Regions from separate parts of the Labrenzia sp. PO1 genome, predicted to be linked through region 2. Evidence: predicted binding sites of a transcription regulator. Region 2 holds the regulator's gene; the other holds the start of a gene.
The links. Region 2 encodes HrcA, which represses chaperone genes, less so after heat shock. Its sites were predicted from a motif close to GTTAGCACTCNCNNNNNGNGAGTGCTAAC; they were not measured.
Positions count from the first base shown of each region.

Region 1: the regulator HrcA is predicted to act here: its motif matches at 3,532-3,560, upstream of groES (co-chaperone GroES).

Region 1 is NZ_JAAXCR010000002.1:720,543-726,434, reverse strand. Features, by position in the region: gene HCG46_RS11225 (YceI family protein) at 1-230, opposite strand, end outside; gene HCG46_RS11220 (isocitrate lyase/phosphoenolpyruvate mutase family protein) at 436-1,227, opposite strand; gene groL (chaperonin GroEL) at 1,449-3,089, opposite strand; gene groES (co-chaperone GroES) at 3,144-3,431, opposite strand; gene HCG46_RS11205 (hypothetical protein) at 3,710-4,276, opposite strand; gene HCG46_RS11200 (sigma-54 dependent transcriptional regulator) at 4,458-5,892, opposite strand, start outside.
Region 2 is NZ_JAAXCR010000004.1:115,585-121,476, forward strand. Features, by position in the region: gene hemW (radical SAM family heme chaperone HemW) at 1-730, opposite strand, end outside; gene rdgB (RdgB/HAM1 family non-canonical purine NTP pyrophosphatase) at 746-1,384, opposite strand; gene rph (ribonuclease PH) at 1,396-2,109, opposite strand; gene hrcA (heat-inducible transcriptional repressor HrcA) at 2,281-3,354, shown strand; gene moeB (molybdopterin-synthase adenylyltransferase MoeB) at 3,451-4,254, shown strand; gene secB (protein-export chaperone SecB) at 4,395-4,895, opposite strand; gene HCG46_RS20610 (ActS/PrrB/RegB family redox-sensitive histidine kinase) at 5,094-5,892, shown strand, end outside.

The DNA.
Region 1 (5,892 bases), on a different contig from region 2:
GCGGGATCGAGTTCCAGTGCGGCGTCAAAGTCAGCAAAGGACGCGCTGTAGTATGAAAAGCCGAGGTGATTTGCCCGGAAGATGAGCGTCGAATGGAATTTGTCGATCTTGTAACTGCCTGCCGGTAGAGCCGTCGCGGCGTCACCTGCATTTGCAGCAAGTGATGGCAACAGCACCGCTGCGACACCGCAAAGGGCGGACAGAAAACGAAGTCCCGGGGACAGTGGCATAGTGGTTCCTCTATTGACCGGTAGTTGGAAACAGCGGTGTGTTCAGGCCGATTTCAGGTGAAGCCGTGGCTGAATTACCTGTGGCCATAGCCAGTGGTCTTGCCGATCGGCTATCAGGCAATCAAAAGATACCGACCAGTTGGTATGTTGTCAATCTTGCGGCCCTGATCTGTCGCCGGACGAGGAAGGTGTTGGGCTTCAGCATCTAACAAAGCCTTGACCATGCGGGAGAAGCATCAAGGCTGGTAAAATCTCCCGCGGCGATGGTTTGACCCAGTGTATTGATCGCATTGAGAGCCGCGCGGGTAAATGATCCGCCAAGACTGATCCGCCGCACGCCAACGTCTGCGAGCTGGTCGAAGGACAGGCCCGATGTACCTTGCCCGATGACATGGTTGACCGGAACAGGTACCGATGCGCAGGCCGTCCGTATGGCTTCAAGATCAGGTAGGCCCGGTGCGTAGACGACGTCTGCCCCTGCTTCGGCAAAAGCGGACAGACGGCGAAGAACCTCATCGAGGTCATAGGCTCCCTTGCCGAGACCATCGGCGCGAGCCGTCAGGACGATCCCGGATTTCCGGGCCTCCAAGACAGCGGCATCAACGCGCTCGAGAGCTTCGGAATATGGTCTTATACGACCAGGGTTGGACGTGTCGCGGTCTTCTATCGAGATGCCGGCAAGCCCGGCTTTCGCGGCAAGTGCGACCGTCTCCGCGATACCTTCCGGTGTGTCTGCAAAACAGTCTTCTCCGTCCAGGGTGACGGGAAGGCCAGTCGTACGGGACAATGCCGATGCGTGGTCGATCGCTTCCTGCCTGGAAATTTGCCGGGAACTATCGCGCCGGCCTGTCGTGAAGGCATATCCCGACGACGTGGTGGCCAGAGCCTTGAAGCCGCAGTGCGCCAACAGCCTGGCGGATACGGCATCCCACGGATTGGGCACGATAAAGCACCCGGTCTCGTGCAGTTCTCGAAAGACATTGGCTGGGCTGGACATTTGAAGGATGCGCGAAGAGCAGGGCTATCTTGGACCGATATGAAAACACAGAGGTAGCAAGAAGAGCAAGCGCTTCCGTTGGTTGAGTTGCTGTTCAGGTTTCTGGAAACCCATGCCAGCCCTGGGCTGCCTTGCAGTACAAGCATGAGATGATGGGCGGCCAAGAAAAAAGGGCGGTCCGAAGACCGCCCTTTCTGTAAAGCTTGTGAGCTTTGGGCTTCTTAGAAGCCCATGCCGCCCATGCCGCCCATGTCGCCGCCCGGCATTGCCGGAGCGTCTTTCTTCGGCAGTTCAGCAACCATGGCTTCGGTGGTGATCAGCAGACCAGCGACGGAAGCTGCGTCCTGCAGAGCAGTACGGACAACCTTGGTCGGGTCGATGATGCCAGCTTCGATCATGTTGACGAACTGTTCGGTCTGAGCGTTGAAGCCGAAGGACGGATCGTCGTTTTCCTGGATCTTGCCAACAACGATGGAGCCTTCGACACCAGCGTTTTCAGCGATCTGACGGATCGGAGCTTCCAGAGCGCGCAGGACGATCTTGATACCAGCTGCGATGTCGGCGTTGTCGGAGGCCAGGCCTTCGACTGCCTTCTTGGCGCGCAGCAGAGCGGTACCGCCACCCGGGACGATGCCTTCTTCAACGGCAGCGCGGGTTGCGTTCAGAGCGTCGTCGACGCGGTCTTTTTTCTCTTTCACTTCGATTTCGGTCGCACCGCCAACGCGGATAACGGCAACGCCGCCTGCGAGCTTTGCAAGACGCTCCTGGAGCTTCTCACGGTCGTAATCGGAAGTGGTTTCTTCGATCTGAGCCTTGATCTGGGAAACGCGGCCGTTGATGTCGTCCTTGGAGCCAGCACCGTCAACGATGGTGGTGTTTTCCTTGGTGATGGACACCTTCTCGGCGGTGCCGAGCATGTCGAGGGTCACGTTCTCCAGCTTGATGCCGAGATCTTCGGAGATAACGGTGCCGCCGGTCAGGATCGCGATGTCTTCCAGCATGGCCTTGCGGCGGTCGCCGAAGCCCGGAGCCTTGACAGCAGCAATCTTCAGGCCGCCACGCAGCTTGTTGACGACGAGGGTAGCAAGTGCTTCGCCTTCAACGTCTTCAGCAATGATCAGCAGCGGACGGGAAGACTGAACAACAGCTTCCAGGATCGGCAGCATGGCCTGCAGGTTGGAAAGCTTCTTCTCGTGCAGCAGGATGTACGGCTTTTCCAGGTCAGCCATCATCTTGTCAGCATTGGTGACGAAGTAAGGAGACAGGTAGCCGCGGTCGAACTGCATGCCTTCAACGACTTCGAGTTCGGTTTCGAGGGACTTTGCTTCCTCGACGGTGATCACGCCTTCGTTGCCGACTTTCTGCATGGCTTCGGCAATGTCCTTGCCGACCTGCTCGTCGCCGTTAGCGGAGATCGTGCCGACCTGTGCAACTTCACCAGAGGTGGTGATGGTCTTGGAAGCAGCGGTCAGAGCCTTGACGGCTTCAGCAGCAGCAAGATCAACGCCGCGCTTCAGGTCCATCGGGTTCATGCCGGCTGCAACAGCCTTGGCGCCTTCCTTGACGATGGCCTGAGCCAGAACGGTCGCGGTGGTGGTGCCGTCGCCAGCGATGTCGTTGGTCTTGGAAGCCACTTCGCGCACCATCTGGGCGCCCATGTTTTCGAACTTGTCTTCCAGTTCGATTTCCTTGGCAACAGACACACCGTCCTTGGTGATGCGCGGTGCGCCGAAAGCCTTGTCGAGAACGACGTTACGGCCTTTCGGGCCGAGGGTCACCTTGACGGCGTTTGCGAGGGTGTCGACACCACGCAGCATGCGCTCACGTGCGTCGGAGGAGAATTTTACTTCTTTAGCAGACATGTGATCGTCTCACTCTTTTGGAACAGGTTGAAATCAGAAGCGGTTCGCGGCTGGTTACGCGATCACGCCCATGATGTCGGATTCCTTCATGATCAGGAGGTCTTCACCGTCGATCTTGACTTCGGTGCCGGACCACTTGCCGAACAGAACGCGGTCACCAGCCTTGACGTCGAGCGGAACGATCTCGCCGTTGTCCTTGCGGGCGCCGGTGCCGATGGCGATGATTTCGCCTTCCTGCGGCTTTTCCTTAGCGGTGTCCGGAATGATGATGCCGCCAGCAGTCTTTGCTTCAGAATCTACGCGGCGAACGACGACACGGTCGTGCAGTGGACGAAATGCCATAACACTGTTTCCTCTCATGAGCGCGCCCCACGCAATAGGCAGCGCGCGAGACATGAACATTGGGTTGCGTTGCACGGAAGGAAATTGCCTCCCGTCACCAATTAGCACTCCTTAACAGCGAGTGCTAACAGCGCCATGGATTTATGTAGCTGTGCTCAGCTTGTCAATGCTTTGTGACGAGAATTTAATCGCAATCGGTCGCGTTGCGCCTATGGGGTAGTCAACAGACCGGGGAGGCGGAATTATGGCGTCGCTGCTACTGCGTCAGCGAGCCCGGCTCAATTCGCGCCGGAAACGCTGAATGGCAGTGTAAAGGCGCTCGTTTTGCCGCCGATTTCGTCGGTGAAGCTCGTTTCCAGCTGGTAGTCGCCGGCCGGCAGTCCGCTGAACTGAAACGTGAGGGCCGCGGAAAGTTCACGCTGCTTGGACCGGCCGCTGCCGGAAAAGGTCGCGAAGTTCTCCTGTTCGGCCAGAACCTGGCCGGATTTAGTCAGCAGTCTGTAGTCCGCGGTCAGCTCATAGGCATAACCGCCTTCGGTTTCCTGAAAGCCGTAACCGACCGGTTCTGCGTAGACAGACAGCGCTTCACCATCGGCAAACGTTGCATCAGCGCGCGGCGTATACTCGCCATATCCGGTGCTCGGGCTGGAAGCGAAGGTTGCGGCCGTGAACGAAAGACCGGCAGCCGCCCATGCCTGGTCATAGGCGGCAAGTGCGTTCTGGAAAGCTTCAGGAGGGCTGGCGGGGGATTGGGCCTGCGCGGACAGCTGTCCAGCAGACAGTCCGGTTGCAATCAGAACAGCAGACAGCGTCTGCCGAAAAGCACATTTTCCCACCAGCATCATCTATATCCCCGCACGCCTTTAAATCTTGTCGTTTTCAGCGATTTTGCCGATATAAACCGACTTGTCCGATTAAACAAGGCAATGTGTGCGGCGCGGTAAACGCCGGATTTAGCTGTACTCTACTCGTTATCCGCGAAAGTAGAAAACCCGATTGCGGTTAACGTGTCGCCGGTCCGGGCATTTACATGCTGCGGGCTGTCCAGGACTGGCGCTTGCGGTAGATAGTGGAAGGGCTGATCTCAAGCGCTGCTGCCGCCATGGCGATGTTGCCGTCAAAGGCATCAAGAGCGTCTTCGATGATGCGCCGCTCCTGGGCCCAAAGCGGCTCGATGGTTCCGAACGGCCGGCTTGGTGGCGCCACGCGCGATCGCTCGCGGGACAGGTCGATCAAGGTGCCCGGCCGGCTGCTCTGGTCGCGAATGATCAGCGGCAGCATGTCGTATGTGACAGCGGCACCGTCATTCATGACAACGATCTGCCGGATGGTGTTCTCAAGCTGGCGGACGTTGCCCGGCCAGGGATAGGAAATGATCCGCGCTTCAGCGTCCGCATCAAACCCTCTGAAACCGCGCCGTTCTTCCGCCGAATAGCGTTCAAGGAAGGTTTCGGCGAGCGGCAGGATATCGTCGCGGCGCTCTCTGAGAGGCGGCATGTGGATCGGCAGCACGTGCAGCCGGTAGTAAAGGTCTTCGCGGAAGCGGCCGGCGGATATTTCCTGAACCGGGTTCCGGTTTGTTGCGCAGATGATGCGCGCGTCCACCTTGCGGGTATGTGTGTCACCGAGGCGCTGGAACGTCCCCGTCTGCAGGAAGCGCAACAGCTTGCTCTGCAGGAGAAGGTCCATCTCGCCGATCTCGTCCAGGAACAGCGTGCCGCCATCGGCCTGTTCGGCCGCGCCCGCACGGTTGTCTGCAGCTCCAGTAAAGGCGCCGCGCACATATCCGAAGATCTCGCTTTCAATGAGGTCTCGCGGAATCGCCGCGCAGTTCAAGGTGACGAAACGGTTGGACCGGCGCTCGGATAATTCGTGAACCGCTGCGGCGCACAGTTCCTTGCCCGTTCCGGACTCTCCGGTAATGAAGACCGGAGCCTGCGACGGCGCCATGCGACCGATCTGGTCGTGGATGTCGCGCATCTGGGCGGAGGTGCCCACCAGGCGGTTCGTTCCGGAGCTTTCGGTCCTGATGTGTGCGGCGCGAAGCGGAGGTGCGGATAGCTCCGGCATTGAAACGACAGGCTGGACACTCTGCGGTGCTGCGGGAGCAACCGGTTGAACGGGCCTTCTTTGTTTCAGCTGGAAGGAAATCTTGGACGCAAGCGCATCGAGCGAGAAGGGCTTGGTCAGGAAATCATGGGCTCCGGCGCGCATCGCGCTGACGGCCCGCGAGACAGACCCCTTGGCCGAAACCGCGATGATGACCGCCTTGGGACAGCGAACCGCATAGGCTTCCAGGGCTTCGTCGCCACCGATGGTTTCCAGATCGATGATCAGAATGTCGGTGGTCTTGTCTGCAAGGTCTTGCAGGCAGGACGAGGAGTCCGTGTACAGGATGGGGTCCGTACAGGCATGAGACAGTTTGGCGCAGACCGCAGATGTGCGGGCAGCCTCGGAGGCC
Region 2 (5,892 bases):
TGGAGACTTCATAGGCGGGCAGACCGGCAGCAGCGGTCACATCCTGCGTCAATTCATAGAATTCGGCACCGTGATCCTGATCCGGCATCTTCAGCTTGCCGGCGTGAAACAGCGTATGGAAGGGCGTGCCTTCCTCGATCGTGAGCTGGTAGAGCGACAGGTGATCGGCGGCGAGCGCGATGGCCTCGTTCAGTTCCTGTTCCCAACCGGCCAGTGTCTGACCCGGCCGGGCATAGATAAGGTCGAACGACAGGCGCGGGAAGGTTGCCCGCGCGGTTTCGATGGCGGTGCGGGCCGTGCGCGCATCATGCAGGCGGCCAAGCAGTCTCAGATCCGTATCGATGAGCGACTGCACGCCCAGCGAGACCCGGTTGACACCTGCTGCCCGGTAACCGCGAAAGCGCTCGGCCTCGACCGACGAAGGATTGGCCTCCAGCGAAATCTCAACATTTTCGTCCATCGACCAGCGATCGGAAACCGCCTTCAGGATACGGTCGACCGTCGCCGGTTCCATGAGCGAAGGCGTGCCGCCGCCCAGGAACACGGACTGAACCGTCCTGCCCTTCGTCAAATCGGCGAAATGAGAGAGTTCCCGTTCGAAAGCGGCAGCGAAACGGGCCTGGTCGACCGGCTGGTGACGGACATGGGAGTTGAAGTCGCAATAAGGGCATTTGGCTGCGCAGAACGGCCAATGAATATAAATGCCGAAGCCTCCTTCGGCTGCCCCCACACCTGTCACGTCTTTTTATCCTTCCAGGCAGCCGGCAGAAAAGAGCTGGAATGCCCGCGCCCTGTGTGAAAGGGCGGATCCGTCCTTCGACCAGCCGTGTTTTTCTTCCGAGGTCATTTCGCCGAAGGTCCGCTCATGGCCATCCGGCTGGAAAACCGGGTCGTAGCCGAAGCCCTGCGTACCGCGCGGCGGCCAGACGATCTGTCCCTCGACCTCGCCGCGGAAGAACTCTTCGCTGCCGTCCGGCCAGGCCAGGCACAACACGGCAACAAAAGATCCCCGGCGCTTGTCGTCCGTCGTTGCGCCAAGGGTCTGAAGCTTTTCCTCGATCGTGCGCATGGCCATCGCGAAGTCCTTGTCCGGACCTGCCCAGCGCGCTGAATAGGTGCCCGGATCGCCGTTCAGTGCCGCAACGCAGAAGCCGCTGTCATCAGCCAGGGCCGGCAAGCGGGAAGCCTTGGCCGCCGCATGGGCCTTGATGGCTGCGTTTTCCTCGAACGTGACACCTGTCTCGTCCGGTTCCGGCAGGTCCAGCTCTCCGGCGGAGATCACTTCGAAACCATAAGGCTGAAGCAGTTCGTTGATCTCGCGGATCTTGCCCTTGTTGTGGCTTGCGACAACCAGTTTGCCCGGTTCCAGCTTGCGATGGCTCATGGTTTGCGCCCTTAGAGAATGGCCATTTTCTGAAGATCGACCAGCTTGCCGATGCCCAGCTTGGCCAGGCCCATGAGCTTGCCGAATTCTTCTTCGGAGAACGGTGCACCCTCGGCCGTTCCCTGGATTTCGACGATGCCGCCGGACCCGGTCAGAACGAAGTTGGCGTCGGTCTCGGCGGTGCTGTCCTCGGCGTAGTCGAGGTCGAGCACCGGAGCACCTTCGTAGATGCCGCAGGAAATGGCGGCAATGTGATCCTTCAGGACCTCGCCGGAGACCATGTCACGGGCCTTCATCCACTCGATGCAGTCGCGCAGGGCAACCCAGGCACCGGTGATGGACGCCGTGCGGGTGCCGCCATCGGCCTGGATGACGTCACAGTCCACGGTGATCTGGTTTTCGCCGAGGGCTTCCAGATTGACGACGGCGCGCAGAGACCGGCCGATGAGACGCTGGATTTCCTGCGTCCGGCCGGATTGCTTGCCGGCACTGGCTTCGCGGCGCATGCGGTCGCCCGTGGCGCGCGGCAGCATGCCGTATTCAGCCGTCACCCAGCCGCGGTTCTGTCCGCGCAACCAGGGCGGAACCCGCTCTTCCAGGCTGGCGGTGCACAAAACGTGGGTGTCGCCGAACTTGACGAGGCAGGACCCCTCGGCATGTTTGGAGACCCCGCGCTCCAGTGTGACCGCACGGAGTTCATCGGCTGCGCGTTTGGACGGACGCATGCATATCCCTTTCGACTTTCGTTCCGGAAAAACCGCCGTTTCTCCAGTGTATTCGTTGGGGCCTTGTAGACCCCAACTTCCTTCGCCGTAAAGGCCTTGCGTTGTGATACTTCACGCAAGCCCCCTTTTGCGCCTATATCTTTTTGATGAAAGCCCGGTCGACCCCGGTGAGTGGTCACATTCGGAGAACAAGCCTTGAGCCTCAGCGACCTCGACAAGAGATCCCGTGAAATCTTCCGTTCGATCGTGGAAACCTATCTGGAGACCGGCGAACCCGTCGGGTCCCGGAACGTTTCGCGCAAGCTCGGCATTTCGCTGTCCCCTGCCTCGATCCGCAACGTGATGTCTGATCTGGAACATATGGGCCTGCTGCATTCGCCGCATACCAGCGCAGGCCGGCTGCCGACCGAAATCGGGCTTCGGTTCTTCGTCGATGCCCTTCTGGAAGTGGGCGACCTGACCCAGGACGAGCGCCGGGCGATCGATGCCCAGGTACGGGCGTCGCAAAAGGCGAATTCGGCCGAGCAGGTACTGACGGAAGCCAGTCAGATGCTGTCCGGCCTGTCCATGGGCGCCGGCGTTGTCTTGACCCACAAGTCGGACATGCGGCTGAAACATATCGAATTCGTGCGCATCGAACCGCTGAAGGCCCTGGCGATCCTCGTCAGTGAAGACGGGTCCGTCGAGAACCGCGTTGTCGATCTGCCGGGTGACCTGCCGTCCTCGGCTCTGGTGGAGGCCAGCAACTACCTGAATGCCCAGATCAAGGGCAGAACCCTGTCGGAAATCCGCTCCGAACTGGAAAAGGTCCGCGATGCGGACCAGGCCGAACTGGATCTCTTGAGCCAGAAGGTCATTGATGCGGGTCTTGCGGTCTGGGGCGGGGAAAGCGCCACCGATCCGGGCACGCTGATCGTGCGGGGCCGGTCCAATCTCCTGACCGATCTGGACGCCGTTGAGGATCTGGAGCGCATTCGCCTGCTGTTCGATGATCTTGAAAGCAAGAAGGATCTTATCCAGTTGCTGGGTCTTGCCGAACAGGGCGACGGGGTGCGCATTTTCATCGGCTCGGAGAACAACCTGTTCTCGCTGTCCGGATCCTCCCTGGTGGTGTCGCCCTACAGGGACAGCAACCAGCGTATCGTCGGTGTTCTCGGTGTCATCGGACCAACCCGGCTGAATTATGCAAGGGTGATCCCGATGGTCGACTACACCGCCCGGCTGGTGAGCCGGATACTCGGATAAACCTGCCGGAGACCGGATTTCCCGAGCGGGTACGGGCTTGACCTGCCGCCGCCGCCACCCCCATGTGTACCCGAGACCAGCCAGACAGGACCTGACATGCTTTCGCCCGCCGAACTGGAACGCTACGCCCGCCACATCGTGCTGCAGGAGATCGGCGGTGCCGGCCAGCAGAAGCTGAAAAATGCACGCGTGCTGGTGATCGGTGCCGGTGGCCTCGGCGCGCCGGTGCTGCAATATCTGGCAGCCGCCGGTGTCGGCACGCTGGGCGTTGCCGACGACGACACGGTGTCTCTTTCCAACCTGCAGCGGCAGGTGATCCACGATACCGACCAGCTGGGTGAGCCCAAGGTTGCCAGTGCGGCCGAAGCGATTGCGCGACTGAACCCCAATGTGAAGGTCGAGCCGCACCCCACCCGCCTTGCCGGCCACAATGCCATGCAGCTCGTTTCCCGTTACGACCTCGTGGTGGACGGGTCGGACAATTTCGACACCCGCTACCTGGTGTCCGATGCCTGTTTTTTTGCGCAAAAACCGCTGGTGACGGCCGCCGTTGGCCAGTTCGACGGCTCGTTGACCACCTTGAAGCCCTTTGAAACCGGCCCGGACGGCACGGCCAACCCGACCTACCGTTGCCTCTTCCCGCAAAAGCCGCGCGACGGCCTGCTGCCGACCTGCGCCCAGGCCGGCATTCTGGGTGCGCTGACGGGCATCATTGGCGCCATGCAGGCCATGGAAGTGCTGAAGGAGCTGACCGGAACGGGCGAGGGGCTGGTTGGACGGATGATCCTCTTCGACGCCAGAACCGTGCGCATGGAAACCATTCGCTACAAGCGTTCCGCGAAGAACCCTCTCAACGGCGACACTCCGAAAACCTGGGCGGAGCTACTGGAGGAGGCGTGACACGAGATTGCCCTCCCGCAGGGAGTGAGAAACCTGCTGTTGGCCGCTTCCCTCAAGTCTGACCGGACAGTCTTCCGGGCAAACAAAAACCCGCCCCGGTTTCCCGGCACGGGTTCTGTAAAACTGTGGTCTGACTGACCTTAGTTCGGCTTCTGCTCAGTCGCCTGCTGGGCAGCGGCCTGCTGGGCCATGTTCTGGCGGTAGAGCTGAGCGAAATCGATCGGGTCGAGCATCAGCGGCGGGAAGCCGCCGTTGCGGGTCGCTTCGGAAAGGATGTTGCGGGCGAACGGGAAGATCATGCGCGGGCACTCGATCATCACGAACGGATGCATGTGCTCTTTCGGCACGCCGGTGATCTTGAACAGGCCTGCGTAGACCAGCTCGACGTTGAACATCACCATGTCCGGGCGCTCGGCCTTGGCGGTCAGGGTCAGGACGACTTCAAACTGGTCGTCACCGATCTGCTGGGCACCGACGTTGACGTTGATATCGAGCTTCGGCTGGTCGCCCTGTGCCAGGGAGCGCGGCGCATTCGGGTTTTCGAAAGACAGGTCCTTGATGTACTGGCCAAGGATGTGCATGCCCGGCGCTGCTGCGCTCTCCGCCTGCGGCTGCGCGCCGCCGTCATTGGTGTCGGTCATCATCTCATTCCGTTGCGCGGTGCTGATCTGAAATGAAGAGCTATTAAATCCCTCCGGCTGGCCGCCGGCCCGCGTGATCCGGACAGCCGTGTTAGCGGGTGGCTACCACTTACGCCTTGTCGGCACAAGAGCCCCGGCCTTGCCAGCCGCCGGAATCCGCTTCAAAAGAGGGAAGTTGCCGTTCTCCAAGAAGTCCAGATGCACGAACAACCGACATCCAATATCACCCTGCCGCACCGGCGCCTGAAACTCGACACGCTGGTGCGCCTGCGCTGGCTTGCCGTGGGCGGCCAGTCCGCAGCGCTCCTGGTCGTGCATGTCGGTCTGGGCTATCCGACGCCGGCCGGACCTGCCTTTGCCATGGTGGCCCTGTCCGCCTGGCTCAACATCTTCCTGAAGATCCGCTGGCCCTCGGCCATGCGCCTGTCGGAACGCGCCGCAGCCCTGCAGCTTGCCTATGACATCCTGCAGATGAGCGGCCTTCTGTTCCTGACCGGCGGTCTGGGCAATCCATTCGCGTTCCTGCTGATGGCGCCGGTGATGGTGTCCGCGACGGGCCTGTCAGCCCGTTACACGGTGATCCTCGGTATTCTGGCCACGGTTTGCGCCAGCCTGGTAGCGGTTTTCCACCTGCCTCTGCCATGGCCGGTGGGCGACGACTTCTCGCTTCCGATCGTCTATTCGGTCGGCATCTGGACCGCACTCGTCTCCACGCTCGGCTTCATGGCGATCTATGCGTTCCGGGTGGCCGAAGAGGCCCGCCAGATGGCGGACGCGCTTGCGGCAACCGAACTCGTGCTTGCCCGTGAGCAGCATCTCAACGCGCTTGACGGGCTGGCAACCGCGGCCGCGCATGAGCTCGGCACACCGCTTGCCACCATCTACCTGGTGGCCAAGGAACTGACGGACGAATTCGAGGCGAGCGACCCCAGGGCCGAGGACGTGGACCTGATCCGCTCACAGGCCGAGCGCTGCCGGTCCATCCTGCGTCAGCTCA